Regions from separate parts of the Lysinibacillus sp. FSL K6-1151 genome, predicted to be linked through region 1. Evidence: a T-box and tRNA genes for the amino acid it is inferred to sense, from the RefSeq annotation. Region 1 holds a T-box; the other regions hold tRNA genes.
The links. A T-box is a leader RNA that pairs with one kind of tRNA and senses whether it is charged. The one in region 1 lies ahead of ileS (isoleucine--tRNA ligase), so its partner is inferred to be a tRNA-Ile.
Positions count from the first base shown of each region.

Region 2: it has a tRNA-Ile gene. The T-box ahead of ileS (isoleucine--tRNA ligase) is inferred to sense a tRNA for this amino acid. The anticodon was not compared.
Region 3: it has a tRNA-Ile gene. The T-box ahead of ileS (isoleucine--tRNA ligase) is inferred to sense a tRNA for this amino acid. The anticodon was not compared.

Region 1 is NZ_CP152040.1:982,308-992,275, reverse strand. It holds gene lspA (signal peptidase II) at 1-49, opposite strand, end outside; gene MHI04_RS04620 (cation acetate symporter) at 217-1,785, opposite strand; gene MHI04_RS04615 (hypothetical protein) at 1,810-2,145, opposite strand; gene MHI04_RS04610 (AraC family transcriptional regulator) at 2,349-3,545, shown strand; gene ileS (isoleucine--tRNA ligase) at 3,650-6,418, opposite strand; T-box leader at 6,530-6,753, opposite strand; gene MHI04_RS04600 (DivIVA domain-containing protein) at 6,850-7,374, opposite strand; gene MHI04_RS04595 (RNA-binding protein) at 7,470-8,258, opposite strand; gene MHI04_RS04590 (YggT family protein) at 8,532-8,813, opposite strand; gene MHI04_RS04585 (cell division protein SepF) at 8,834-9,331, opposite strand; gene MHI04_RS04580 (YggS family pyridoxal phosphate-dependent enzyme) at 9,315-9,968, opposite strand, start outside.
Region 2 is NZ_CP152040.1:3,588,373-3,598,340, forward strand. It holds gene MHI04_RS17230 (cysteine desulfurase family protein) at 1-1,036, opposite strand, end outside; gene nadB (L-aspartate oxidase) at 1,137-2,723, shown strand; gene nadC (carboxylating nicotinate-nucleotide diphosphorylase) at 2,680-3,540, shown strand; gene nadA (quinolinate synthase NadA) at 3,527-4,630, shown strand; gene MHI04_RS17250 (VOC family protein) at 4,828-5,244, shown strand; tRNA gene MHI04_RS17255 (tRNA-Glu) at 5,305-5,376, opposite strand; tRNA gene MHI04_RS17260 (tRNA-Ser) at 5,379-5,469, opposite strand; tRNA gene MHI04_RS17265 (tRNA-Asn) at 5,479-5,555, opposite strand; tRNA gene MHI04_RS17270 (tRNA-Ile) at 5,563-5,636, opposite strand; tRNA gene MHI04_RS17275 (tRNA-Gly) at 5,638-5,711, opposite strand; tRNA gene MHI04_RS17280 (tRNA-Phe) at 5,717-5,792, opposite strand; tRNA gene MHI04_RS17285 (tRNA-Asp) at 5,850-5,925, opposite strand; tRNA gene MHI04_RS17290 (tRNA-Met) at 5,929-6,003, opposite strand; tRNA gene MHI04_RS17295 (tRNA-Ser) at 6,057-6,149, opposite strand; tRNA gene MHI04_RS17300 (tRNA-Ile) at 6,165-6,241, opposite strand; tRNA gene MHI04_RS17305 (tRNA-Met) at 6,249-6,322, opposite strand; tRNA gene MHI04_RS17310 (tRNA-Ala) at 6,350-6,425, opposite strand; tRNA gene MHI04_RS17315 (tRNA-Pro) at 6,442-6,518, opposite strand; tRNA gene MHI04_RS17320 (tRNA-Arg) at 6,526-6,602, opposite strand; tRNA gene MHI04_RS17325 (tRNA-Leu) at 6,610-6,698, opposite strand; tRNA gene MHI04_RS17330 (tRNA-Gly) at 6,704-6,778, opposite strand; tRNA gene MHI04_RS17335 (tRNA-Leu) at 6,814-6,898, opposite strand; tRNA gene MHI04_RS17340 (tRNA-Lys) at 6,916-6,991, opposite strand; tRNA gene MHI04_RS17345 (tRNA-Thr) at 6,999-7,074, opposite strand; tRNA gene MHI04_RS17350 (tRNA-Val) at 7,078-7,153, opposite strand; rRNA gene rrf (5S ribosomal RNA) at 7,164-7,279, opposite strand; rRNA gene MHI04_RS17360 (23S ribosomal RNA) at 7,470-9,968, opposite strand, start outside.
Region 3 is NZ_CP152040.1:263,100-273,067, forward strand. It holds gene MHI04_RS01185 (SLC13 family permease) at 1-1,352, shown strand, start outside; rRNA gene MHI04_RS01190 (16S ribosomal RNA) at 1,761-3,312, shown strand; rRNA gene MHI04_RS01195 (23S ribosomal RNA) at 3,621-6,548, shown strand; rRNA gene rrf (5S ribosomal RNA) at 6,615-6,730, shown strand; tRNA gene MHI04_RS01205 (tRNA-Val) at 6,742-6,817, shown strand; tRNA gene MHI04_RS01210 (tRNA-Met) at 6,844-6,918, shown strand; tRNA gene MHI04_RS01215 (tRNA-Asp) at 6,922-6,997, shown strand; tRNA gene MHI04_RS01220 (tRNA-Thr) at 7,007-7,082, shown strand; tRNA gene MHI04_RS01225 (tRNA-Tyr) at 7,090-7,173, shown strand; tRNA gene MHI04_RS01230 (tRNA-Trp) at 7,178-7,251, shown strand; tRNA gene MHI04_RS01235 (tRNA-His) at 7,299-7,374, shown strand; tRNA gene MHI04_RS01240 (tRNA-Gln) at 7,384-7,458, shown strand; tRNA gene MHI04_RS01245 (tRNA-Lys) at 7,473-7,545, shown strand; tRNA gene MHI04_RS01250 (tRNA-Arg) at 7,565-7,641, shown strand; tRNA gene MHI04_RS01255 (tRNA-Pro) at 7,657-7,733, shown strand; tRNA gene MHI04_RS01260 (tRNA-Ala) at 7,749-7,824, shown strand; tRNA gene MHI04_RS01265 (tRNA-Ser) at 7,838-7,930, shown strand; tRNA gene MHI04_RS01270 (tRNA-Phe) at 7,935-8,010, shown strand; tRNA gene MHI04_RS01275 (tRNA-Gly) at 8,017-8,090, shown strand; tRNA gene MHI04_RS01280 (tRNA-Ile) at 8,095-8,168, shown strand; tRNA gene MHI04_RS01285 (tRNA-Asn) at 8,176-8,252, shown strand; tRNA gene MHI04_RS01290 (tRNA-Glu) at 8,254-8,325, shown strand; gene MHI04_RS01295 (nitric oxide synthase oxygenase) at 8,644-9,690, shown strand; gene MHI04_RS01300 (hypothetical protein) at 9,716-9,968, shown strand, end outside.

The DNA of each region.
Region 1 (9,968 bases):
ATTGATCTAATAAAACGACAAAAGCAGCCAATCCATAATATTTATACACAGTCATTCCTCCGTTCACTCAACATCTTACCTATTCTACCATAACAGCACCCATCACAATAACTAATATCACATCAAAAGATGGCGGATGCCCAATCTCCTTCAAGAATATAAAAAAGCTATTTCTATTTACTTTTTAAGCAATAGAAATAGCTCTGACTTGTTGAGTTAAACGGTTTCAGATTCTTTCGAATGCACTCGCTTCATGAAATCATTGACATCAGCCGGAACTTTACGATCTAGTAGTGACACGATAATAACAGATAAGAAGCCAACCGGTACTGTCACAATACCTGGTATTTTAAACTGCAAGAAACTTGGTAATGTTCCTGGTAAAAAGATCATCCACATTGACACGCCAAGACCAATGAGCAATCCTGCAATGGCACCCTTCTCTGTCATGCCCCTCCACCAAATACCGAGAATAAAGATTGGCGTGAATGTACTTGCTGCAACCGTAAAGGCGAGCGCCACTAAATGACCGATGGATGCATCCTTGACAAGTAAACCAAGTGCTCCATATAAAATCCCTAATAATACAATGGCCACTTTACCAGCTACAACACGTTGTTTTTGTGTTATATCCTTTTTCATAATATTGGCATATAAATCATGGGCTAATGCGCCAGAGCTTGTAATAAATAGCCCTGAAAGATTAGAGAAAATAGCTGCAAATGCACCTGCAATTACTAAACCAAGTAACCATTTACCACCTAGCGCAAGGGCTGTCGTCGGAATGACCATGTTATTCCCACCTAATACTAAATCACGCATTACCTCCTCACTAGCTGTTCCCGAAATGAAAATAGATCGGCCTACAACACCTAAATAAACAGCTAATAAGAAAAACGTACTAGCAATGCCAATAGCCATGAGCGCAGATTTACGCGCTGCTTTAGCACTTGGGTTTGTATAAAAGCGTAATAATATATGGGGAAGCCCAATTGTCCCTAAGGCTAAACCAATGGTCATACTAATAGTTTGCCAAAATGTTGGGAAATAAAAGCCTGTGCCTGTCCAAGCGGCACCATCAAAATTCACATCATTACCATCTAAGGCATACGGAGAAGTTCCTGTAATAGGGCCACTGAATGAATGGATGGCAGCTAAAATTTTATCGTAATGCAAACCACCATAAACTGCAGCAATTAACATCACAATAAATGCGCCAAGGCGAATCCACAGCTCCAAAGCTTGGTTGATTGTCGTACCTTTCATTCCACCTATCCCTACATAAAAAACCATGACAACACATGTAAAGATAATGCCAAATTCATAGGAAGTACCAAAAAACATACTTAATATTTGAGCAGCACCTAGTAATTGAGGAGCCGCATAAAAGCCTGAGATGGCTAAAACGACTGCAACCGCTACGAGTCGAGCCCTGCTACTATGAAAACGATAACCTAAAAAATCAGCAACCGTAAATGCACCAAATCTTCTTAAAGGGCCCGCTACGAAAATAGCTAATAATGTTAATCCAATAGAGAAACAAAAAGCATAATAAGCACCATCATAACCTAGTTGAAATGTTAAACCAGCTATTCCAAGAAATGTTGCTGCACTTAAATAATCTCCGCCAATGGCAGAACCATTTGTAAACCATCCAAAGCTTCGGCCACCTACAAAGAAATCCGAAGCTGTTGCATTTCTCTTGGTTAAATACGTAATGTAGACAATCGTTCCCATTAACGCAACGGTCATTAACATCTTTGGTTCTAAAAGAGCTTCCATCATTCAACACTTCCCCCTTTGTTTCACCTACTTATTTGCTATATCGTATTTTTTTAAACGCTTCTCATACATGGCCGTATGCACATACGCAATAATAAAAGCCATAGCCATCATGACAATCGTTGTCACAAACCATGTGACTGTCATACCGCCCCATATTTTCTTGAATGCAAATGCTGGAGCAAACCAATTCATAACAGGAATACTAAAAATCAAAATAAAGTAAAATACCGTTAAGCCTAAACCTGTTGTAAATTCATCCTTCATAATTTTATTTGTTGTTGCATCTAGAGGCGGTAGATCTTTCACATCAATTGTTCCTGCCTCCACGTAGTCATAATCATGACTGCCTACTTCCGCCATAAGCTAACTCCCCCTTTGTCATATCAGTGAATAATTATCTGAAATTTCAAATTATTATACACTACAATTATTTTATTCTATTTCAACCACAATATAGATATAAAATTTTGCTGTATTAGTACAAATAATTGCTATTTTAAGTTAAAATATTTTTATCTTTTCATTCGTAGGAGGCTGGTAGCATTTTAAAGGTGGTATGGTATATGGAAAGCTCATTTGATAAACAGCAAATGAGTGAATGGTTAAAAGAGGTTTTACCAAATGCTTTGGAGGAGTGTAAAGTGCCTAAGCGAGAAGATGAGGTCATTATTGTCTATGAGGTCAATCGGTTATTTGATTGGGTGAAGATTAATCGATTAAAAAGAAATTATCCTAATAGTATAATTGTCCCAATTGTTACAGAACACCTCACCTACTCGACTGGTATAGCAATTGAATTAGTTTTACCTGCACTTCTCATAAAACCATTACAGAAATCAAAATTTTTACGAATCGTAAAAAAACTGTACACATCCTATCAGGACAAGAAAGCAAGTACACTCACAATGCTTGAGCTATCACAACAAGTGTCCCAGCATCATACCTCTCCGTTCAGAGAAGCATTTTTGAAACGTCTTATACGTGGCGAAATTGATAATGAACAAGAAATCATTCAATCTGCATCATTTTTATCAACAAATTGTATTCCTAATATTGTGTTCTTAATTCAGGGCTATATCGATAGTGATGCTATTCCTCATGACGCAAGCAGTAACATTACAAATGTTTTTCGTCAGCATTTTGCCAATAAAGCACCCTTATCTTTTTTACATTTCGAACGCTACTTATTACTTCTCATGAGAATTCCGACTGAGTATAACTCTTTTAAACATTGGACAGTAGGCGAATCATGTCTATTGGAGGTCATCGAGACACTTAAAAAGGACTATTGTATCCATCTTTTCATGGGGGTTGGAGGAGTGTTTCAGGACGCAATGCACGTAAAGGAGTCCTATAGTCAAGCACGAAAAGCACGTAGAAAACCACCTATAGATAATATTCATATCAGATATTATGAAGATTTAACAAAGCATGTGCAGCTTCAAAAGGCCATTCATTATATTGAAGAACATTATGATGAGCAATTGACCGTTCGTGATGTTGCAAAATATATAAGCTTTAGTCCCACACATTTTAGCAGGCTATTTAAAAAAGAGACTGGTCGTAATTTCGTTGACTATGTTGCCTTTACACGCCTCATCAAGAGCTTACCCTTTCTACGGAAGTACGACTATACCGTAGAAAAGATCTCCTCCACCTGTGGCTTTAATACACCTAATTACTATAGTTTAACCTTTAAAAAATATGTAGGAATCTCTCCAACGGACTATCGCAATACGACAGAAATTTTATTTAAATAATCTAACAAGAATCTGCAAAACCTCCATGAAAAAAAGCAAGCCCCCATCAAGGAGACTTGCGTATGATCTACAATAGAAATGCAGATTCTTATTATTCATTTCTGTTAAACGTAATATTTTTCTACAACTTCTGCACAGCGCGCACAAACTGTAGGATGTGCCTCATTTGCACCAATTGTTTCAGAAATTGACCAGCAACGCTCACATTTCTCCCCTGTTGCCTTCTCAACTACAATGGATACATGTTCAAGTGCTAAAGCTTCAGCAGGCGCCTCATCAATAGTAGCTACTTCAAAAGCAGAAACGATTGAAAGCTGTGCAAAGTCAATGTTCACATCATTCAATAAGGCTACAACATCCTCTTTGGCATATACTGTTACTTTTGCTTCTAGTGATTTACCTATTGTTTTAGCATTACGAGCTTCCTCTAATGCTTTTAAGATATCGTCACGTACATCAATAATATTTTCCCATTTTGTACGTAGGCTTTCAAAATTCTCTTGAACATCTACCTCTGGGAAGTCCGTTAATTGAACAGAAACTTCCTCTACAATACCTTGGGCATGTAGATAAGACCACATTTCATCTGTTGTATGAGGGATGATTGGTGTCATGATTTTAACCAATGTCATTAATGTATCGTAAATAACTGTTTGCATCGCTCGACGATCTTTATTGTCGTGACCTTCGATATAGACAACATCTTTTGCAATATCTAAATAGAATGAAGATAACTCGACTGCGACAAAATTATTGACGATGTGATAAACAGCAGCGAAATCATAACGATCATATGCTGCACGAACAGTTTGTAAGACATCCTGTAAACGCATATAGACATATTGATCCATCTCACGAAGCTCTGCATAGGCAACACGATCTTTCTTTGGATCGAAATCAGCGATATTGCCATGTAAGAAACGAAATGTATTACGAATTTTACGGTACACCTCTGATACTTGCTTTAACATATCCATCGAAATTCGTACATCCGCTGTATAGTCAACAGAAGCAACCCATAGACGAAGAATATCTGCTCCATACTGATCCATTACTTTTTGTGGAATGATCACATTTCCTAATGATTTACTCATTTTACGTCCTTCACCATCAAGAACAAAACCATGTGTTAATAGTCCTTTATATGGTGCATAGCCATTAATAGCAACAGATGTAATAAGAGATGAGTTAAACCAACCACGATGCTGGTCAGAGCCTTCTAAGTATAAATCAGCTGGATATTTCATGCCGCGCTCTACAAGTACACCTTGGTGGGATGAACCTGAATCGAACCAGACGTCCATAATATCATTTTCTTTTGTGAATTCGCCGTTCGGGCTACCTGGATGTGTAAAGCCCTCTGGTAATAATTCTTTTGCTGTTTTTTGGAACCAAATATTGGATCCATGCTCACGGAATAATGCTGAGATATGGCTAATTGTTTCAGGTGTAATAATTGGCTCTCCGTTTTCTGCGTAGAAAATTGGAATCGGCACACCCCAAGCACGTTGACGTGAAATAACCCAATCTCCACGATCACGAATCATATTATAAAGACGAGTTTCTCCCCAAGCTGGTGTAAATGCTGTAGCTTTTACAGCTTCTAACAACTCACCACGGAATGCTTCAACAGAGGCAAACCATTGTGGTGTCGCACGATAAATAACAGGTTTTTTCGTACGCCAGTCATGTGGATAAGAGTGCGTAAAGAAGTCAAGTTTTTCTAATGCATCTACTTCTTTTAGTTTTTCTGTTACAAGTTTGTTGGCATCATTATAAAACACGCCTTCAAAACCAGGTGCTTCATCTGTATAACAGCCGCTATTATCAAGAGGGCTAAGAATGCCTAAACCATATTGTTTACCAATATGATAATCGTCTTCCCCGTGTCCAGGAGCTGTATGAACACAACCTGTACCCGCTTCAGCAGTTACGTGTTCTCCTACCATAATAAGAGATTCACGATCATAAAATGGATGCTGCGCTACAAGACGATCAAGTGCTTCCCCTTTTACTTCTTGAACAACCTCATAGTCTTCCCATCCAAGGGCATTCGCTACTGATGTTAATAATTCTTTGGCAATGATGAATTTTTTATTAGCTACAGCAACTACAACATACATAAATTCAGGATTTAAAGAAATGCCTAAGTTTGCTGGTAATGTCCAAGGTGTTGTTGTCCAAATAATAAATTTAGCATCTGCTGGTACAATGCCTTTCGCATCTTTAATAGCAAAGCTAACATAGATTGATGGTGATTTGATGTCCTTATATTCAATTTCAGCTTCTGCTAAAGCAGACTCAGAAGATGGTGACCAATAAACTGGTTTTAAGCCTTTATAAATGTAACCCTTTTCAGCCATTTTACCGAACACTTCAATTTGACGTGCTTCAAATTCAGGCTTTAATGTAATATAAGGGTTTTCCCAATCACCACGAATGCCTAGACGACGGAATTGGGCACGTTGATTATCAATTTGCTCATATGCATACTCTTCACAAAGTTGGCGGAATGCTGCTACTGACATTTCTTTACGCTTTACACCTTTGTTTGTCAGTGCTTGTTCAATTGGTAGACCGTGCGTATCCCAGCCTGGAATATAATTCACATGGTAGCCAGTCATTGAACGATGACGTGTAATCATATCCTTCAATACTTTATTTAAGGCATGGCCGATGTGGATATCACCATTTGCATAGGGAGGACCATCATGTAGAACATATTCTGGACGATCGGCAGTACGTTCCATCTGTAATTTGTTAATATCCATGTCATTCCATTTTTCTTGCGTTTTTGGCTCATTCGCTGGTAGATTCCCACGCATTGGGAAATCTGTTTTTGGCATTAATAACGTATCTTTGTATTCAACCATTAAAATTCCTCCTTTATTTTACCCAAGCATATAGACAATTACTTCTAGGACAGTTATTGGCAAACGCAACTCAAACAATTCGTGAACAAATAAAAAAAGCCCTCAATCCCACTAAGGGACGAGAAGCTTCTACTCGCGGTACCACCCTACTTGTAGCACAAAAATATTGCACTACCTCTTTCAAGCACGTTAACGTCGTGCATCACGAAATAACCTACTTTTTTCAGCTATTTAGCTCAGAAGTGATGTTCAATGTTAGTTGCATGTTTGGGCTCTCACTGTCCCCAAATCGCTTAACTACGCCTAACAAATACTGTCTTCGTCTCTGCCTGTATGCATATCTTTTCAAAATAATTACTATTACAAAGTATATGAAATTCAAACAATGGCGTCAAGTTTCATTTGTCGAGTGCAACCATTAAAAAGAAAAGTTACATCTCTTCAGATTCTTGTGCTTCCTCAACAGATGCTTGAATTTCTGTTAAATCAATATCATATTGAAGCAAATGATCCCAGTCATCAGCATTAAGCAAATCAAGCTGTGCCTCAACAAGCATCTTGAAACGATTACGGAATACTTTAGATTGTTTTTTAAGCTCATCAATTTCAATCGTCACCTTACGAGCTTTTGTTAAAGCATCATTGACAATTCGATCAGCATTTTTCTCAGCCTCTTTTACAATGAGTTTAGCCTCTTTTTGTGAATTTCTTCGCACTTCATCAGCCGCTTCTTGTGCAACAACAATGGACTTCTGCAAAGTTTCTTCTAAGGAGCTAAAATGCCTCGCCTGTTCTAAGGCCATCTCTAATTGCTTATCAACCTCTTTTTTTTCACGTAACAAAATTTCGTAGTCTTTAATGATTTGGTCTAAAAATTCATTTACTTCATCTTCAGCATAACCTCTGAAAGCTTTTGTAAACTCCTTATTATGTATATCAATAGGTGATAATGGCATACAATCCTTCTCTCCTTTACATGTACATTCGTAATTTCTATTATACAATTGTTCCGACAACTTAGCAGTAAAAATTAATGAAATTTACTTCACTTTCAGCTTTTTTGGGCCAATCGACCGATTTGCAGACGGATTTTATCCTTTTTTGTACGGCCTTCTGTCATAATAATTTTCACACGACCGCTCCCTCGTATCGATAAAATATCCCCTTCTTGTAATTCAAAGGCAACTGTATCTCGCTCTGTCCAATTGACACGTACTTTATTCCCAGTAATCAAAGCTTGTGCCTTTTGACGTGACACATTTAAAATGGTAGCGATAATCACATCTAAACGCATGGATGAAACAGTATGAGATTCCTCAAACCACTCATCCTCATTGAAGAGAAGTGGCTCGTCTTGCTTTAAAGATTCAACATGTACCTTGACTTTACCAATACCCGTTAAATGCAAACGAACATAATCTGCTACCTCTTGTGCTACTACAAATTGCACCTGCTGCTCATTGACACGTATATCACCAAATTTACCACGATTCAAGCCTAATGATAACAAGGCCCCTAACACATCTGGATGCCGGAGCTGGACAAATTTCATAGGATAGTGAATCGTAAATGCTGTCAGCTGAAAGTCTTCCTCCATAACTTCATAGTAAGCAGGATAAATAAGCATACGCTGTCTCTCTGCCCCGTCAAATAACCCTGCACATGCCGTTTTCAATGTGTCGTCCTGTCCGATAATAGATGTCACGATAAAACGCTGTCTGGGATCAAGAAAATCTGTTAGCTTAGGTGCATAGCGATCCTCTACCTCACGCTGCCAACTTATTACTTGTTCAATAAACGGTTGTTCATCTTTTCGAAAATGCTGAATTAAGTGTTCCATCTCGTTGTCTCCTCTTTCACTAGTTCTATATGCTTGGTGGGCTGGATGAACATAGTATTTCCAAGTTATGACGTCTTTGCATCATTGAGTATAATTTTTTTACATTTACTTGAAAAGTTCTTTTTTCCACTGGGGCAGTCTCATTATACAAGGATATTTGAACACCCGTTAAACAAACCTTTATCACCCTCTATTTTTTTGAACCACCGTTGCTCTTTCCGTACAAAAACATTGCTAAATAAAAAATCCCCACCTAAGAGTGAGGATTTACTGCTAAACGAACATAAGAAATATTTTCTGGATGACTATAACAAGCCCTCGTTCAATAAAATTCAACATGAAGATAGCCACAATTGGTGAAATATCAATCATTCCAAGTGGTGGAATGAACTTTCTGAAAATCCCTAAATACGGCTCACACACTTTTTCAAGCATACGTCCAATGGCTGAATTTTGAGCGGCAGGCACCCAAGACATTAAAATATAGCCAATTAGCATAAATGAATAGATTCTAAATGCTAATGATACATAACCAAGTATTATAAAAAAAGTCATATAAACTACAATCCTCGCTATTAATTATCGTCTAAAATAAAGTTTGTAATTTCACCAGTCACTTCTACATTATCTGGCGTACAAAGGAAGATATCTTTACCGATACGTTGGATATCCCCGGCAAGTGCATAGACTGTACCACTTAAAAAATCAATAATGCGTTTACCTTGCTCTCGTTCAATACGTTGTAAATTGACAATTGCAGCACGCTTATTTTTTAAATGCTCCGCGATATCTTGTGCTTCTGCATAAACTCTAGGCTCAATTAAAACAACTTTTGCTCCCTTAGAGCTCATAGCTGCCTGCAAGCTTACAATGTTGTTAGGCGTTGCTGAACTTTGCGGCATAATTTCTTGAATAGGCGCCCTACGCTCTTTAATCGTTTTTTTTGGCTTTACGGAATGAATCGGTTGCTGTTGTTGTATGGGCTGTTGCTGCTGAATAGGAGCTTGCGTGATTTCTTCTTCTAGTTCTTCTTCAAGGTAAAAGAAGTTTTTAATTTTATTTTTCATGCTCATCCTGTTCCCCTCTTTCATTTCCAACAAGAGCCGTTCCGACTCGAACAAAAGTAGCCCCTTCCTCTACCGCAATTTCAAAGTCATTAGACATGCCCATTGATAACTCGGTACAAGGTGCATGTGCGAATCCTTGCTCGGCTATTTGCTGTTGACATTGTTTTAATTGCTTGAAAACAGAGCGAATGATTGCTTCGTCTTCTGTATTTGGTGCCATGGTCATTAAACCTACAACTTGAATCTTTGTAAAACTCTTTAACGCTTCTACAAAAGGCAAAACTTCTTCGATACTTAAGCCATGTTTTGATTCTTCACCCGAAACATTTACTTGTACAAAACATTTAACTGGCCGATCTGCTCTTTTTTCAATTTCTTCTGCTAGACTCAAACGATCTAAGGAGTGTAAATAATCAATGCTGTTAATGACTTGTTTTACTTTACGTGTTTGAAGTGACCCGATATAATGCCAATGTACTTCAGCGTGAATCTCTGCAATTTTACGTTGCAGGCCTTCAGGTCTATTTTCTCCTAAATGAGAGAGTCCTGCATCAATTGCTTCTTGTGTTCTTTCAACAGAAACTTCTTTCGTTACGGCAATTATTTGGACTTTATCACCCTGACGATTGCCTTTTTTTTCTGC
Region 2 (9,968 bases), 2.0 Mb from region 1:
TTTCTTCAAATGTAGTGGAAGCTCCAAAAGATAGTCTAAAAAATTGGCGTGCTGCTTCCAAAGAGTAACCCATTGATAAAATGGCTTTCGTTCCAGATTCACTATGAATATCACATGCACTACCCGTCGAAATACAGATTCCTGCCTCATTTAACTTTAAAAGAACATATTGTCCCTCTATTTTATCCATCATTACGCCACAAATAGTAGGCAATTGTTGGTTACATTCTATTAATTGGCATGTTTCAGGCAAATTGTTTTTCAAAAATCTTCTTAAAGTCTCATAATGTTGTCTTTCATATTGATAGTTTTCAATTGCTGCCGCAAAGGCTACAATTGCTGGTGTATCTAATGTGCCGCCTCTTAAACCCCTCTCATGAGTCACACCCGGTGTTAAGGCAGGTACTCGGAGCGCAGGATTCAGATAGACAGCACCACACCCCTTTGGTCCACCTATTTTATGAGCTGAGATTGTGATGGCATCTACTCCACTTGGTATAGCAAGCTTCCCAAATGATTGTACACAGTCAATATGGCTGAAAACATCAGATTTTTTAGCCATCTCTATTATTTTCTCTACAGGCTGAATAGCACCAATTTCAGAATTGACATGTTGAATTGTAATCAAAGCCGTATCTTTGCGGATTGCTTGCTGTAATTGTTCAAGGTCAATCCATCCATCCATCTGTAAAGGCAATTTTGTCACTATAAAACCCATTTTCTCAAGCGTATTCAACGCTGCATGCACAGACGTATGCTCAGCTTGAGATGAAATAATGTGTTTTCCTTTTTTAGAGGCCAGCGCTAATGACAAGATAGCCAGGATATTTCCTTCTGTCCCGCTCCCTGTAAAAATAATACCGTCACTATTTACGCCTAAAGCATTGGCTACAACCTCTCTTGATTGCTGGACAAAATAATAGGCTTGTCCTCCTAAATCATGAAGACTTGCACTATTTCCATAATACCGCTGTGCTACCTCTACATAAGCTGCAAGAGCCTCCTTCGTCATCGGTGATGTCGCAGCATAATCCATATAAATCATTGTCTTCTCCCTCTCTAGTTCATCAAGTCTTGTTTTCTTTTTTATTTTATGTAAAGATAAGTGTCAAGACAACTGTAAAGAGGGTATAACTATGGATGTAAAGGCAGATGTCCTTATAATCGGCAGTGGAATTGCTGCACTTCAAGCTGCTTTACTGCTCGAAGAACATTTTCAAGTACAAATTGTTACAAAATCATCTCTTTATATGAGTAGTTCTTATCGTGCACAAGGTGGCATCGCTGCTGTTACAAGTGAGAAAGATCATATTGAACACCACATTGCTGATACATTGAAAGCTGGAGAATATCATCACGAGAAAAAACATGTTACTACACTCATAGAAGATGGCACTAAAATCATGCAGAAATATTTAAAGACTGGTCTCCCTATCGATCGTCATGTTGATGGAAAACCGGCTCTAGGACTCGAAGGGGCACATAGTCATCATCGTATTCTACATGCAGGTGGTGATCGTACTGGTCAAATTTTCATAGATTACTTACTTCATAAACTTTCGCCTAAAACAAAGGTGAATTGCTATGAAATGGCTTATGAGCTTTTACGGAATACAGATGGTGACTGCATAGGCGCACTTACCAAAGGACAAAAAGGCATTACACGCTATTTGGCCCATCATGTCATTTTAGCGACAGGTGGTGCAGGTGCACTCTATTCAAGCACATCTAATTGTCCAACCAATACAGGTGACGGCATCGCGTTAGCATTTCGCGCAGGTGCTGCCATCAGTGATATGGAATTTATGCAGTTCCACCCTAGTCTGCTTTGGTGTGAAAATGAGGCGAAGGGATTAGTTTCCGAAGCTGTTCGAGGTGCTGGTGGCATCTTTGTCGATGCACAGCGTCAGCCCATTATGACAGGCTTACATGCCCAACTTGACTTAGCACCAAGACATATTACGGCACTTGCACTTTTTAAAAAACGTGCTGCTGGTGAGGAGACGTTTATTGATATTACTAACATTCAAAATTTTGAAGTGAAATTCCCAACAATTGCTCAGCTTTGCTATGACAATCAAGTTTATTTACAAGATGGCTTAATTCCTGTAGCTCCAGGAAGTCATTTCTTAATGGGGGGCGTTATTGCTGATGACAAAGGAAGAACCACTATACCTAATCTATATGCAGTGGGGGAAGTTGCCTGTACAGGTGTCCATGGTGCGAACCGTTTAGCAAGTAACTCCCTATTGGAAGGTATTACGTTTGGGCAAAGAATGGCTCAGTTCATCATTCAACATGGTTGCCATCAAAAAAATTTCACACATGACCACCATCAATGTGCTGAAATAATGCCATCTTTATTTAGCAAACAGCAGTTACAGCAATACATGATGCAGTTTTTAGGCATCGTGCGAAACGTTAATGACTTGCAGCATTTTATTCAGCAATTACCCTCCTTACAATCACTTCTTTATACGAATCTAAAGGGTCTAGAACAAGCTGAATTGGAACTATTTATGATGCATGTTGTTGCAACATTAATGGCACATGCTGCAATTACACGAACGGAAACGCGTGGTGCTCACATTCGTACGGATAAATTAGAAATGGACGCACACTGGGCAAGTCGTTGGATTATTTTTTCGCAAGGCCAAATGAAAGTGAGGAACTCATTGTATGAATATCATCAAACTCGAGGAAATGCTCAAGCAATTTTTTAATGAGGATTTAGGTGATGGGGATTTATCGAGTGAATATATCTTTTCAGCTGAACAGCAGGGATCATTTTCTTTTTATGCTAAAGAAAATGGGGTTTTCTGCGGGGCGCTCATTATTGAGTATGGCTTTCACTTACTCGATCGATCAATAAAAATCCAACTTCTAAAAAAAGATGGAGAGACAGTAAAGACCGGTGATGTGCTTGCTGTGGTAAAGGGACCCTTACAAAAATTATTAATAGGTGAGCGCGTTATATTAAATCTTATTCAGCGTATGTCCGCTATTGCGACAGCGACCCATCATGCCGTTCGAGAAACAGCTGGTACGCATGCGAAAATATGTGATACGCGTAAAACCATGCCTGGATTGCGTATGTTGGATAAATATGCTGTTAGAATCGGTGGTGGCTTTAATCATCGTAATGGCCTGTATGATGCCATCATGCTAAAGGATAACCACATTGCCTTTGCTGGTAGCATTACAAAAGCTGTTCAGGCTGCTAGAGCAAAAGTCGGTCATACTGTAAAAATCGAAGTGGAAATTGAAACAGAGGACCAGCTAGAAGAAGCCATCATTGCTGGAGCAGATATTATTATGTTTGATAACCGTAGTCCAGAAGAAATACGAGCATGGCTTCCCACTGTCCCTTCTTCTATTGTGACAGAGGCATCAGGAGGCATCACACTTGAAAATTTAAAGGCCTATGCACAATCAGGTGTTCAGTTTATTTCACTTGGTTCATTAACGCATTCCGTTAAAGCCTTTGACATTAGTGCACTCGTTCAAATGAAAGGAGATCATTCCCTTGTCCATAACTAGTTTATTACAACAAACGACACTACTTCCAGAGCATTACCGGGCATTATCCGTAAAGGAAATGGAATCTCGTATTTTATCAATAAAGCAAAAATTAGGATCTAAACTATTTATACCAGGACATCATTATCAAAAAGATGAAGTCATTCAATTTGCAGATGCGACTGGTGATTCCCTACAGTTAGCTCAATTATCTGCCGCAAACAAAGAAGCTGAGCATATTGTATTTTGCGGTGTGCATTTTATGGCTGAAACTGCTGATATGCTGACAACGAAACAGCAACATGTCTATTTACCAGATATGCGTGCAGGTTGTTCAATGGCTGATATGGCTGATATTTATCAAACAGAACAAGCATGGCCGATTCTTCAGCAACTCTTTGGTGATACAATTATCCCGCTAACTTATGTCAATTCAACTGCTGCCATTAAAGCCTTTACGGGAAGACATGGTGGTGCCTGTGTCACTTCATCGAATGCTAAGGAGCTTGTTCAATGGGCATTTACACAAAAACAGCGTATTTTCTTTTTACCTGACCAACATTTAGGAAGAAATACTGCCTATGATTTAGGTATTCCACTTAAAAATATGGCTGTTTGGAATCCCCATAAGAATATACTTGAAACAAATGAGCCGCTTGAGAACATTCAGGTTATTCTATGGAAAGGTCATTGCTCTGTACATGAAGGATTTACGGTTCACCATACGGAGGTCGTTCGCAAAGAACATCCAACTATGCAAATTATTGTTCACCCTGAATGCAGTCGTGAAGTTGTAGCAGCTGCTGATGATGCAGGTTCCACAAAATACATCATTGAGACAATCAATCGTGCACCAAGCGGATCGGCATGGGCTATTGGAACAGAAATGAATCTTGTCAATCGCATAATGAAGCAGCATCCAGATAAACATATTATCTCTTTAAATGAAAATTTTTGTCCTTGCTTAACAATGAATCGCATTGACCTTCCCCATCTGTTGTGGAGCTTAGAAAGTATTGAGCAGGGGCAACCACATAACCGTATCCAAGTAGATGAATATACTACAGCTGAAGCACTTAGCTCTCTCGAAAGAATGCTAGCACGAGGATAATTAGGTTGCTTTAAAAGCAGAGATGGTGTAAAAAAACGTCTCTGCTTTTTATGTTCATATAACATCTATTTTGAATAGCTTAAACAACTGCCATTTTCAAATGCATCATCATCGATCCAATCAAAGAATATCCATCTATTGCTGAAATTGACATGGCTTTATGCTCTATGCTACTGTCGATTTGGAGGTGAAAATAAATGGCTTTTCAATCGAAAAATATTTTTATCAATTTACCAGTGAAAGATCTAAACAAATCCATCAACTTCTTTAAGGAACTAGGTTTTGAGTTCAATCAACAATTTAGCGATGAGACTACAGCCTCAATGATTATTAGTGAAAATATCTTCGTATTAATGATGGTGGAAGAACGATTCAAAGGGTTTAGTAAGAAGGAAATTACAAATACTACTACGTCTGCAGAAGCAATTTTATGTCTATCTGCTGAAAATCGAGAGCAAGTAGATCAATTAGTAAATAAGGCACTGGCCTCCGGTGGTAAATCTTATAATGAACCCCAAGATCATGGGTTTATGTATGGCTGGGGATTTCAGGATGTAGATGGGCATATCTGGGAAGTAGTTTATATGGATGAAAATGCATTGAATCAAGAGTAATATTTATATCTATGAATATGAAAAAACAGTAGATGCGTGTGCATCTACTGTTTTTTAGTATGACCCGTACGGGATTCGAACCCGTGTTACCGCCGTGAAAGGGCGGTGTCTTAACCACTTGACCAACGGGCCAATGGCGGAGAAGGAGGGATTTGAACCCTCGCGCCGGTTACCCGACCTACACCCTTAGCAGGGGCGCCTCTTCAGCCTCTTGAGTACTTCCCCACATAAAAATGGCTCCGAAGGCAGGACTCGAACCTGCGACAACCTGATTAACAGTCAGGTGCTACTACCAACTGAGCTACTTCGGAATAATGATGGGCCTAAATGGACTCGAACCATCGACCTCACGCTTATCAGGCGTGCGCTCTAACCAGCTGAGCTATAGGCCCTTGGAGCGGGTGATGGGAATCGAACCCACGACATCAGCTTGGAAGGCTGAGGTTTTACCATTAAACTACACCCGCATAAATGGTGGGTCAGGACGGAATCGAACCGCCGACACTTAGAGCTTCAATCTAATGCTCTACCAACTGAGCTACTGACCCATTTCGTCCATGCTAAGCTTATTTTCTTTTGCTTTTCATATCTTCTTATGAAAATAATGGCGGTCCCGACCGGGATCGAACCGGCGATCTCCTGCGTGACAGGCAGGCATGTTAACCGCTACACCACGGGACCATTTGGTTGCGGGGGCCGGATTTGAACCAACGACCTTCGGGTTATGAGCCCGACGAGCTACCACTGCTCCACCCCGCGATAATTTTATACGGTTTCGAGTTTTTAAAGCACCATTTATAAAGATTTAAAACTGGAGGAGGTAGAGGGATTCGAACCCCCGCGCGGTGTTACCCGCCTGTCGGTTTTCAAGACCGATCCCTTCAGCCAGACTTGGGTATACCTCCGTTGCAATATATAAATGGTGGACCTTGCAGGACTCGAACCTGCGACCGGACGGTTATGAGCCGTCTGCTCTAACCAACTGAGCTAAAGGTCCTTTAAGATGGCGGCAGAGGGGATCGAACCCCCGACCTTACGGGTATGAACCGTACGCTCTAGCCAGCTGAGCTACGCCGCCAGGATCTTTATACTGGTTAATTTATTATGGTGGAGCCTAGCGGGATCGAACCGCTGACCTCCTGCGTGCAAGGCAGGCGCTCTCCCAGCTGAGCTAAGGCCCCATAATTTCTTTGGAAATGGTCGGGAAGACAGGATTCGAACCTGCGACCCCTTGGTCCCAAACCAAGTGCTCTACCAAGCTGAGCTACTTCCCGTTCTTTTTGGCGCGCCCGACAGGAGTCGAACCCATAACCTTCTGATCCGTAGTCAGACGCTCTATCCAATTGAGCTACGGGCGCATTAAAATGGTGCCGAGGACCGGAATCGAACCGGTACGGTAGTCACCTACCGCAGGATTTTAAGTCCTGTGCGTCTGCCAGTTCCGCCACCCCGGCACATTTGGAGCGGAAGACGAGGTTCGAACTCGCGACCCCCACCTTGGCAAGGTGGTGTTCTACCACTGAACTACTTCCGCATGTGCATAAGTTTTTTTATCTGGCAATGAAATAATGGTGCGGGTGAAGGGAGTCGAACCCCCACGCCTTGCGGCGCTAGATCCTAAGTCTAGTGCGTCTGCCAATTCCGCCACACCCGCTTATTATTATTTAAAAATGGTGAGCCATGAAGGACTCGAACCTTCGACCCTCTGATTAAAAGTCAGATGCTCTACCAACTGAGCTAATGGCTCTAAAAAATGGTGCCGGCTATAGGAATCGAACCCACGACCTACTGATTACAAGTCAGTTGCTCTACCTGCTGAGCTAAACCGGCATATGGTGGAGGATGACGGGCTCGAACCGCCGACCCTCTGCTTGTAAGGCAGATGCTCTCCCAGCTGAGCTAATCCTCCTGGGTATTATGCCTAGCGACGTCCTACTCTCACAGGGGGAAGCCCCCAACTACCATCGGCGCTAAAGAGCTTAACTTCCGTGTTCGGTATGGGAACGGGTGTGACCTCTTTGCCATCATCACTAGACTATGGTCGACCTTCAATACACGGCGTATTACTGCGTCAGCTGCTCTCGTTCAATCAGTCACGTACAGAAGTACGCTCCTTCAATCACTCGTTTGCTTCCTTGTTCTACTTGTGTCTTGAAGCTCTTTTTTTATTGAAAGTTTTGTTCTTTCAAAACTGGATAAACGGTTCATTGAATGGTTCAAACATTTTGGTTAAGTCCTCGATCGATTAGTATTCGTCAGCTCCATGTGTCACCACACTTCCACCTCGAACCTATCTACCTCATCGTCTTTGAGGGATCTTACTTACTTGCGTAATGGGAAATCTCATCTTGAGGGGGGCTTCATGCTTAGATGCTTTCAGCACTTATCCCGTCCACACATAGCTACCCAGCGATGCCTTTGGCAAGACAACTGGTACACCAGCGGTGTGTCCATCCCGGTCCTCTCGTACTAAGGACAGCTCCTCTCAAATTTCCTACGCCCACGACGGATAGGGACCGAACTGTCTCACGACGTTCTGAACCCAGCTCGCGTACCGCTTTAATGGGCGAACAGCCCAACCCTTGGGACCGACTACAGCCCCAGGATGCGATGAGCCGACATCGAGGTGCCAAACCTCCCCGTCGATGTGGACTCTTGGGGGAGATAAGCCTGTTATCCCCGGGGTAGCTTTTATCCGTTGAGCGATGGCCCTTCCATGCGGAACCACCGGATCACTAAGCCCGTCTTTCGACCCTGCTCGACTTGTAGGTCTCGCAGTCAAGCTCCCTTGTGCCTTTACACTCTACGAATGATTTCCAACCATTCTGAGGGAACCTTTGGGCGCCTCCGTTACCTTTTAGGAGGCGACCGCCCCAGTCAAACTGTCCGCCTGACACTGTCTCCTGCCCCGCTAAGGGGCATGGGTTAGAATTTCAATACAACCAGGGTAGTATCCCACCGACGCCTCCTTCGAAGCTGGCGCTCCGAGATCTCTGGCTCCTACCTATCCTGTACAAGTTGTACCAAAATTCAATATCAGGCTACAGTAAAGCTCCACGGGGTCTTTCCGTCCTGTCGCGGGTAACCTGCATCTTCACAGGTACTATAATTTCACCGAGTCTCTCGTTGAGACAGTGCCCAGATCGTTACGCCTTTCGTGCGGGTCGGAACTTACCCGACAAGGAATTTCGCTACCTTAGGACCGTTATAGTTACGGCCGCCGTTTACTGGGGCTTCAATTCGCAGCTTCGCTTGCGCTAACCACTCCTCTTAACCTTCCAGCACCGGGCAGGCGTCAGCCCCTATACGTCACCTTACGGTTTTGCAGAGACCTGTGTTTTTGCTAAACAGTCGCCTGGGCCTATTCACTGCGGCTCTCATGCGCTTGCACGCTCAAGAGCACCCCTTCTCCCGAAGTTACGGGGTCATTTTGCCGAGTTCCTTAACGAGAGTTCTCTCGCACACCTTAGGATTCTCTCCTCGACTACCTGTGTCGGTTTGCGGTACGGGCACCTCTCACCTCGATAGAGGCTTTTCTTGGCAGTGTGAAATCAGGAACTTCGTCCATACGGACTCGCCATCACAGCTCAACGTTACAGTGTGCGGATTTGCCTACACACACGCCTTACTGCTTGGACGCGCATAACCAACAGCGCGCTTACCCTATCCTACTGCGTCCCCCCATTTCTCAAACGGTGAGGAGGTGGTACAGGAATATCAACCTGTTGTCCATCGCCTACGCCTATCGGCCTCGGCTTAGGTCCCGACTAACCCTGAGCGGACGAGCCTTCCTCAGGAAACCTTAGTCATACGGTGGACGGGATTCTCACCCGTCTTTCGCTACTCATACCGGCATTCTCACTTCTAAGCGCTCCACCAGTCCTTCCGGTCTGACTTCAACGCACTTAGAACGCTCTCCTACCACTGACATCGTAGATGTCAATCCACAGCTTCGGTGAATCGTTTAGCCCCGATACATTTTCGGCGCAGCGTCACTCGACCAGTGAGCTATTACGCACTCTTTAAATGATGGCTGCTTCTAAGCCAACATCCTGGTTGTCTGTGCAACGCCACATCCTTTTCCACTTAACGATTACTTTGGGACCTTAGCTGGTGGTCTGGGCTGTTTCCCTTTTGACTACGGATCTTATCACTCGCAGTCTGACTCCCGTGTATAAATATCTGGCATTCGGAGTTTGTCTGAATTCGGTAAACCGGGATGGCCCCCTAGTCCAAACAGTGCTCTACCTCCAGTATTCTCATCACGAGGCTAGCCCTAAAGCTATTTCGGAGAGAACCAGCTATCTCCAAGTTCGATTGGAATTTCTCCGCTACCCACACCTCATCCCCGCACTTTTCAACGTGCGTGGGTTCGGGCCTCCAGTAAGTGTTACCTTACCTTCACCCTGGACATGGGTAGATCACCTGGTTTCGGGTCTACGACCACGTACTATTTCGCCCTATTCAGACTCGCTTTCGCTGCGGCTCCGCCTTCTAAAGCTTAACCTCGCACGTAATCGTAACTCGCCGGTTCATTCTACAAAAGGCACGCTATCACCCATTAACGGGCTCTAACTACTTGTAGGCACACGGTTTCAGGATCTCTTTCACTCCCCTTCCGGGGTGCTTTTCACCTTTCCCTCACGGTACTGGTTCACTATCGGTCACTAGGTAGTATTTAGCCTTGGGAGATGGTCCTCCCGGATTCCGACGGAATTTCACGT
Region 3 (9,968 bases), 720 kb from region 1:
GAGGCTATAATAAACTGGGCTTTTTTGAAGTGACCCCTATTGGTATTGTTGGGATGATTGCTGGAATTACTTATTTAGTGCTTGTACGTAATATTCTATTACCAAAGGATCAAAACCGTACACAAACAAATGAAGGCTATAAACTTTCACCAAAAAAAATTATTAAGCAATATGATTTAAATAATCGTCTATTTAAAATCGCTGTTCCTGAAGACTCACCAATTATTGAGACATCTTTAGCAGAGTTAAAACTGCCAGCTAAGTACACGCTCTGTATGATGAAAATTCATCGTAAATCACAGGAGGGTATCAATTTACTGCCGATGACATATCAGGAAATGGCAGGTCCAACTAGTGTCATTCATGCCAAGGACGAGCTGTATGTTCAAGGAGAAGTAGAGGATATTCGTCGTTTTGTTGAGGATTATCATCTTGAGATGCAAGGGTTAGTGGAAGGAGAAGCTGATGAATTGGTATCGAAACATCTCGGTATTGCAGAGGTGTTGCTGACACCTAATTCGAGCTTTATTAATGAAACCGTTAGCTCTCTTGGATTCAGGGAAAAATATAATTTAAATATCATTGGCATTAATCGCAGAGGTGGTTATAAGCTTCAGGATATGGTTTCTCATAAATTGAAATTTGGAGATGCCATATTAGTACAGGGAGCATGGGATGAAATTCTCTTGTTAGCAAGAGAGACCCAGGATGTCGTGGTTGTCGGTCAGCCTAAAGAACACGCGAGTGTGGCAGCCGCTACAGGTAAAGCTGGTATTGCCGGTTTAATTATGCTGTTGATGATTATTTTAATGGCATTCGAAGTTTTCCCAGCTGTAATCTCAGTAATGATTGGTGCTGTGTTGATGATTTTAACAGGCTGTTTACGAAACATGGAAGATGCCTATAGCAATATGAATTTTGAAAGTATTGTGCTAGTGGCTGCAATGTTGCCAATGGCAACGGCGTTAGAAAAAACTGGAGGCATGACCATTTTATCGGATGGTATTATTAATGCCTTGGGTGATTTTGGACCCTATGGCGTGCTCATTGGTGTTTATATTTTAACAGCTATATTTGGTCAATTTATAAGTAATACGGCAACTGCTGTATTGTTCGCGCCCATTGCAATGAGTGCAGCCATTGCTATGGAAGTTAGTCCTACAACATTTATGATTGCAGTAGCAGTTGCGGCAAGTATGGCATTTGCTACGCCGATTGCTTCCCCTACGAATGCGCTAGTAATGACGGCGGGGGGCTATAAATTTATGGATTTTGTAAGAATAGGGGTACCATTACAAATTGTTATGTTTATCGTTATGATGATTGCCATCCCATTCTTTTTCCCGTTTTAAAAACTCGGTTTCTATACCGAGTTTTTTATTTTATATAAAGATCTATTATTTTTTATCGAAAAGTATGATAAAATTCTTTTTTAGATAGCGGTATAACATGGCACTCACTTGTGAAAATTGAATTTTAGGTTGTCATTATTTTTACGAGTATATATAGGAAGTTTTTCATTACCAAGAAAAAAGTTAAATTTTTTTCATGAAAAGTGTTGACCTTTTAAAAATAAGAGTGTAGTATTATACAAGTCGCCACGGTGACACGCTAAAACAAAGCAAAACATGAACCTTGAAAACTGAACAAGCAAAACGTAATCAATAAAGTTTTCAGTAACTAACTTCGGTTAGTGAACAAAACAAAATTTTGGACATCAAAATGATGCCAGCAAAACAATTTGAGCTATTCAAATTTCTTTTATGGAGAGTTTGATCCTGGCTCAGGACGAACGCTGGCGGCGTGCCTAATACATGCAAGTCGAGCGAACAGAGAAGGAGCTTGCTCCTTCGACGTTAGCGGCGGACGGGTGAGTAACACGTGGGCAACCTACCTTATAGTTTGGGATAACTCCGGGAAACCGGGGCTAATACCGAATAATCTGTTTCACCTCATGGTGAAACACTGAAAGACGGTTTCGGCTGTCGCTATAGGATGGGCCCGCGGCGCATTAGCTAGTTGGTGAGGTAACGGCTCACCAAGGCGACGATGCGTAGCCGACCTGAGAGGGTGATCGGCCACACTGGGACTGAGACACGGCCCAGACTCCTACGGGAGGCAGCAGTAGGGAATCTTCCACAATGGGCGAAAGCCTGATGGAGCAACGCCGCGTGAGTGAAGAAGGATTTCGGTTCGTAAAACTCTGTTGTAAGGGAAGAACAAGTACAGTAGTAACTGGCTGTACCTTGACGGTACCTTATTAGAAAGCCACGGCTAACTACGTGCCAGCAGCCGCGGTAATACGTAGGTGGCAAGCGTTGTCCGGAATTATTGGGCGTAAAGCGCGCGCAGGTGGTTTCTTAAGTCTGATGTGAAAGCCCACGGCTCAACCGTGGAGGGTCATTGGAAACTGGGAGACTTGAGTGCAGAAGAGGATAGTGGAATTCCAAGTGTAGCGGTGAAATGCGTAGAGATTTGGAGGAACACCAGTGGCGAAGGCGACTATCTGGTCTGTAACTGACACTGAGGCGCGAAAGCGTGGGGAGCAAACAGGATTAGATACCCTGGTAGTCCACGCCGTAAACGATGAGTGCTAAGTGTTAGGGGGTTTCCGCCCCTTAGTGCTGCAGCTAACGCATTAAGCACTCCGCCTGGGGAGTACGGTCGCAAGACTGAAACTCAAAGGAATTGACGGGGGCCCGCACAAGCGGTGGAGCATGTGGTTTAATTCGAAGCAACGCGAAGAACCTTACCAGGTCTTGACATCCCGTTGACCACTGTAGAGATATAGTTTCCCCTTCGGGGGCAACGGTGACAGGTGGTGCATGGTTGTCGTCAGCTCGTGTCGTGAGATGTTGGGTTAAGTCCCGCAACGAGCGCAACCCTTGATCTTAGTTGCCATCATTTAGTTGGGCACTCTAAGGTGACTGCCGGTGACAAACCGGAGGAAGGTGGGGATGACGTCAAATCATCATGCCCCTTATGACCTGGGCTACACACGTGCTACAATGGACGATACAAACGGTTGCCAACTCGCGAGAGGGAGCTAATCCGATAAAGTCGTTCTCAGTTCGGATTGTAGGCTGCAACTCGCCTACATGAAGCCGGAATCGCTAGTAATCGCGGATCAGCATGCCGCGGTGAATACGTTCCCGGGCCTTGTACACACCGCCCGTCACACCACGAGAGTTTGTAACACCCGAAGTCGGTGAGGTAACCTTTTGGAGCCAGCCGCCGAAGGTGGGATAGATGATTGGGGTGAAGTCGTAACAAGGTAGCCGTATCGGAAGGTGCGGCTGGATCACCTCCTTTCTAAGGATTATTTCGGAATACAAACCTAGGGTTTGTAAGATTACGTTTTGCGTTCAGTTTTGAAGGTTCATTCTTCTTGAATGAAAAGCTTCAAAACTTGTTCTTTGAAAACTGGATAAAACGACATTGAAATTGTAACAAACACATTTATTTTTTAAGTTTTTTTATAGGCTTAATAACATTAAGAGGGTTTCAAGACACGAGCAGTTCTAGGAAGCAATCGAGTGAATGAAGGAGCGTACTTGAGTACGTGACTGATTGAACGAGTGAAGCTGACAACGAAATGTGATGTGTATTGAAAGCCGTTAGGTTAAGTTATTAAGGGCGCACGGCGAATGCCTTGGCACTAGGAGCCGAAGAAGGACGGCACTAACACCGATATGCTTCGGGGAGCTGTAAGTGAGCTTTGATCCGGAGATTTCCGAATGGGGGAACCCACTACGTTTAATCGCGTAGTATCTTGACGTGAATACATAGCGTCTTGAAGGCAGACCCAGGGAACTGAAACATCTAAGTACCTGGAGGAAGAGAAAGAAAAATCGATTCCCTGAGTAGCGGCGAGCGAAACGGGAAGAGCCCAAACCAAGAGGCTTGCCTCTTGGGGTTGTAGGACACTCAATACGGAGTTACAAAAGAGCGAGTTAGATGAAGCGACTTGGAAAGGTCCGCCAGAGCAGGTAAAAGCCCTGTAGTCGAAAGTTCGTTCTCTCCTGAGTGGATCCTGAGTACGGCGGAACACGTGAAATTCCGTCGGAATCCGGGAGGACCATCTCCCAAGGCTAAATACTACCTAGTGACCGATAGTGAACCAGTACCGTGAGGGAAAGGTGAAAAGCACCCCGGAAGGGGAGTGAAAGAGATCCTGAAACCGTGTGCCTACAAGTAGTTAGAGCCCGTTAATGGGTGATAGCGTGCCTTTTGTAGAATGAACCGGCGAGTTACGATTACGTGCGAGGTTAAGCTTTAGAAGGCGGAGCCGCAGCGAAAGCGAGTCTGAATAGGGCGAAATAGTACGTGGTCGTAGACCCGAAACCAGGTGATCTACCCATGTCCAGGGTGAAGGTAAGGTAACACTTACTGGAGGCCCGAACCCACGCACGTTGAAAAGTGCGGGGATGAGGTGTGGGTAGCGGAGAAATTCCAATCGAACTTGGAGATAGCTGGTTCTCTCCGAAATAGCTTTAGGGCTAGCCTCGTGATGAGAATACTGGAGGTAGAGCACTGTTTGGACTAGGGGGCCATCCCGGTTTACCGAATTCAGACAAACTCCGAATGCCAGATATTTATACACGGGAGTCAGACTGCGAGTGATAAGATCCGTAGTCAAAAGGGAAACAGCCCAGACCACCAGCTAAGGTCCCAAAGTAATCGTTAAGTGGAAAAGGATGTGGCGTTGCACAGACAACCAGGATGTTGGCTTAGAAGCAGCCATCATTTAAAGAGTGCGTAATAGCTCACTGGTCGAGTGACGCTGCGCCGAAAATGTATCGGGGCTAAACGATTCACCGAAGCTGTGGATTGACATCTACGATGTCAGTGGTAGGAGAGCGTTCTAAGTGCGTTGAAGTCAGACCGGAAGGACTGGTGGAGCGCTTAGAAGTGAGAATGCCGGTATGAGTAGCGAAAGACGGGTGAGAATCCCGTCCACCGTATGACTAAGGTTTCCTGAGGAAGGCTCGTCCGCTCAGGGTTAGTCGGGACCTAAGCCGAGGCCGATAGGCGTAGGCGATGGACAACAGGTTGATATTCCTGTACCACCTCCTCACCGTTTGAGAAATGGGGGGACGCAGTAGGATAGGGTAAGCGCGCTGTTGGTTATGCGCGTCCAAGCAGTAAGGCGTGTGTGTAGGCAAATCCGCACACTGTAACGTTGAGCTGTGATGGCGAGTCCGTATGGACGAAGTTCCTGATTTCACACTGCCAAGAAAAGCCTCTATCGAGGTGAGAGGTGCCCGTACCGCAAACCGACACAGGTAGTCGAGGAGAGAATCCTAAGGTGTGCGAGAGAACTCTCGTTAAGGAACTCGGCAAAATGACCCCGTAACTTCGGGAGAAGGGGTGCTCTTGAGCGTGCAAGCGCATGAGAGCCGCAGTGAATAGGCCCAGGCGACTGTTTAGCAAAAACACAGGTCTCTGCAAAACCGTAAGGTGACGTATAGGGGCTGACGCCTGCCCGGTGCTGGAAGGTTAAGAGGAGTGGTTAGCGCAAGCGAAGCTGCGAATTGAAGCCCCAGTAAACGGCGGCCGTAACTATAACGGTCCTAAGGTAGCGAAATTCCTTGTCGGGTAAGTTCCGACCCGCACGAAAGGCGTAACGATCTGGGCACTGTCTCAACGAGAGACTCGGTGAAATTATAGTACCTGTGAAGATGCAGGTTACCCGCGACAGGACGGAAAGACCCCGTGGAGCTTTACTGTAGCCTGATATTGAATTTTGGTACAACTTGTACAGGATAGGTAGGAGCCAGAGATCTCGGAGCGCCAGCTTCGAAGGAGGCGTCGGTGGGATACTACCCTGGTTGTATTGAAATTCTAACCCATGCCCCTTAGCGGGGCAGGAGACAGTGTCAGGCGGACAGTTTGACTGGGGCGGTCGCCTCCTAAAAGGTAACGGAGGCGCCCAAAGGTTCCCTCAGAATGGTTGGAAATCATTCGTAGAGTGTAAAGGCACAAGGGAGCTTGACTGCGAGACCTACAAGTCGAGCAGGGTCGAAAGACGGGCTTAGTGATCCGGTGGTTCCGCATGGAAGGGCCATCGCTCAACGGATAAAAGCTACCCCGGGGATAACAGGCTTATCTCCCCCAAGAGTCCACATCGACGGGGAGGTTTGGCACCTCGATGTCGGCTCATCGCATCCTGGGGCTGTAGTCGGTCCCAAGGGTTGGGCTGTTCGCCCATTAAAGCGGTACGCGAGCTGGGTTCAGAACGTCGTGAGACAGTTCGGTCCCTATCCGTCGTGGGCGTAGGAAATTTGAGAGGAGCTGTCCTTAGTACGAGAGGACCGGGATGGACACACCGCTGGTGTACCAGTTGTCTTGCCAAAGGCATCGCTGGGTAGCTATGTGTGGACGGGATAAGTGCTGAAAGCATCTAAGCATGAAGCCCCCCTCAAGATGAGATTTCCCATTACGCAAGTAAGTAAGATCCCTCAAAGACGATGAGGTAGATAGGTTCGAGGTGGAAGTGTGGTGACACATGGAGCTGACGAATACTAATCGATCGAGGACTTAACCAAAACGTTTGAAACATTCAATGAACCGTTTATCCAGTTTTGAAAGAACAACTCTTTCAACTGAATAAGTGAAGTGATGATGGCAAAGAGGCCACACCCGTTCCCATACCGAACACGGAAGTTAAGCTCTTTAGCGCCGATGGTAGTTGGGGGCTTCCCCCTGTGAGAGTAGGACATCGCTTCGCTTATTTTTCGTGGAGGATTAGCTCAGCTGGGAGAGCATCTGCCTTACAAGCAGAGGGTCGGCGGTTCGAGCCCGTCATCCTCCACCATTATTTTTAAAACAGTATAGTATTATCGCGGGGTGGAGCAGTGGTAGCTCGTCGGGCTCATAACCCGAAGGTCGTTGGTTCAAATCCAGCCCCCGCAACCAAATGGTCCCGTGGTGTAGCGGTTAACATGCCTGCCTGTCACGCAGGAGATCGCCGGTTCGATCCCGGTCGGGACCGCCATTTTTTTTTGCCGGTGTAGCTCAGTTGGTAGAGCAACTGACTTGTAATCAGTAGGTCGTGGGTTCGACTCCTATCGCCGGCACCATTCCCTTGGAGGGGTAGCGAAGTGGCTAAACGCGGCGGACTGTAAATCCGCTCCTTAGGGTTCGGCGGTTCGAATCCGTCCCCCTCCACCATTTTAGGGGCATAGTTCAACGGTAGAATAGAGGTCTCCAAAACCTTTGGTGTGGGTTCGATTCCTACTGCCCCTGCCAGGTATTGAGGTACTCGTTCATATACAGCTGTTATAATTTATATAGTGGCGATTGTGGCGAAGTGGTTAACGCATCGGATTGTGGTTCCGACATTCGTGGGTTCGATTCCCATCAGTCGCCCCATTTTCAAATTGGGGTATAGCCAAGCGGTAAGGCAACGGATTTTGATTCCGTCATGCCTAGGTTCGAATCCTAGTACCCCAGCCATTTTTCTTTTTTACGAGCCATTAGCTCAGTTGGTAGAGCATCTGACTTTTAATCAGAGGGTCGAAGGTTCGAGTCCTTCATGGCTCATCGTTTTTTAATGAATATTGCGCCCGTAGCTCAATTGGATAGAGCGTCTGACTACGGATCAGAAGGTTATGGGTTCGACTCCTGTCGGGCGCGCCAATAAATTTATGTTTTCGGAATGTAGCTCAGCTTGGTAGAGCACTTGGTTTGGGACCAAGGGGTCGTAGGTTCGAATCCTGTCATTCCGACCATTTTTTATGATAAATGGGGCCTTAGCTCAGCTGGGAGAGCGCCTGCCTTGCACGCAGGAGGTCAGCGGTTCGATCCCGCTAGGCTCCACCAGTTCAATATTTTTGGAGGTATACCCAAGTCTGGCTGAAGGGATCGGTCTTGAAAACCGACAGGCGGGTAACACCGCGCGGGGGTTCGAATCCCTCTACCTCCTCCATTTTGGGTCAGTAGCTCAGTTGGTAGAGCATTAGATTGAAGCTCTAAGTGTCGGCGGTTCGATTCCGTCCTGACCCACCATTATTTGCGGGTGTAGTTTAATGGTAAAACCTCAGCCTTCCAAGCTGATGTCGTGAGTTCGATTCTCATCACCCGCTCCAAAATGGGCCTATAGCTCAGCTGGTTAGAGCGCACGCCTGATAAGCGTGAGGTCGATGGTTCGAGTCCATTTAGGCCCATCATTATTCCGAAGTAGCTCAGTTGGTAGTAGCACCTGACTGTTAATCAGGTTGTCGCAGGTTCGAGTCCTGCCTTCGGAGCCACGGCCCGTTGGTCAAGTGGTTAAGACACCGCCCTTTCACGGCGGTAACACGGGTTCGAATCCCGTACGGGTCATCAAGCATGTAGCACAAATATTGTGTTACATGCTTTTTCTTTTATCAATAAATGATACATTAGTAAAGAGTGAAAGCTACGAATCCGCTATCAATGGTTCAGTAGCTTTTTTACATGACTAATATTTTGTTTCTCCTTTCTATAAGATGTCGCCCACCTCTTTTCCTTCTTCATTCACAATATCTTCTAATCATGATTCGATTCATTATAAATTTGAACAAACTATTTCATATATGCAATATGTATGTTTTTTTATAGCTATTTTCGTGGTGCTTGTCGTTTTGTTCCTCTAATATGAGGATAAGTGGAGGAATCGAAATGAATATACAGGAGATCCAGCAATTTTTAAGTTTATATCAGACAGAACAAGATGAATCAGAACGTTGGTTAGCGAATAGATTACAACAGATTAAGAATGCAGGTGAGTACGACCCAACAACAGAGGAGCTAGCTTTTGGTGCACGGGTGGCGTGGCGTAATAGTAACAAATGTATTGGTCGTCTGTTTTGGCAATCATTGCATGTAGTAGATGCACGTGCCGTTTTAGATGAACAGGATATTTTTCAAAAACTACTGGAGCATATCGATTATGCAACAAATAGTGGAAAAATCCGTCCAACAATAACAGTATTTGCTTCGAACAGAGTGCGTATATGGAATCATCAGCTAATTCGTTATGCAGGCTATGAAACGGAAGCTGGCGTTATTGGTGATGCACATTCTATTGTTTTTACTAAAGTATGTGAATCGTTAGGTTGGAAAAGTGAGAGGACACCATTCGATGTGTTACCTCTTGTTATACAAGTAGATGAGCGAGCTCCGCAGCTGTTTACAATTCCTGTAGAATATATTTTAGAGGTGCCAATTCGTCATCCAGAGTCAGTGGATGTAGAGAAATTAGGAATGAAATGGTATGCTGTACCCATTATTTCAAGTATGCGTTTTCAAATGGCAGGCATTGATTTTCAAGCCGCACCCTTTAATGGCTGGTATATGGGGACAGAAATCGGTGCACGTAATTTAGCAGATCATGACCGTTATAATATGCTACCAGCTATTGCGGAGGTTTTTAATCTTGATACAACCAAGCAAGCTTCACTTTGGCGTGATCGTGCATTAGTGGAACTTAATATTGCTGTCCTTCATTCTTTTAAAGAACAAGGCGTGAGCATTGTCGATCATCATACAGCTGCTCAGCAGTTTAAATTGTTTGAAGAAGCAGAGGAATCAGCAGGACGAGACGTTACAGGCAACTGGACATGGCTAATCCCACCACTTTCGCCCGCAACGACTCATATTTTCCATAAACCTTATGTCAATATTTATCATACACCCAATTATTTTTATCAAAAACCATGCTATTAACTGATTGTGGAGAGGACGAAACGCTATGTTGAATGAGCAAATTCCGAGTATCCCGTGGTTACAATTGACGACACCTTATGGAAGAGGAACGGCTATCCCTCAGCTGATTGAACAGGAGCAATATACAGAGCTAGCTGAGTTAGTGGAGCATCAAGGTACACTATGGCAGGTCACACCATGGGCTTTGCTTGTCCTTCTAAAAAAGCTTGCTAGCAAAAATACGGGGGATGTCTCTGTACAAGAAGTAGAGCTTTATTTAGCTGTGGCACATGCAATTT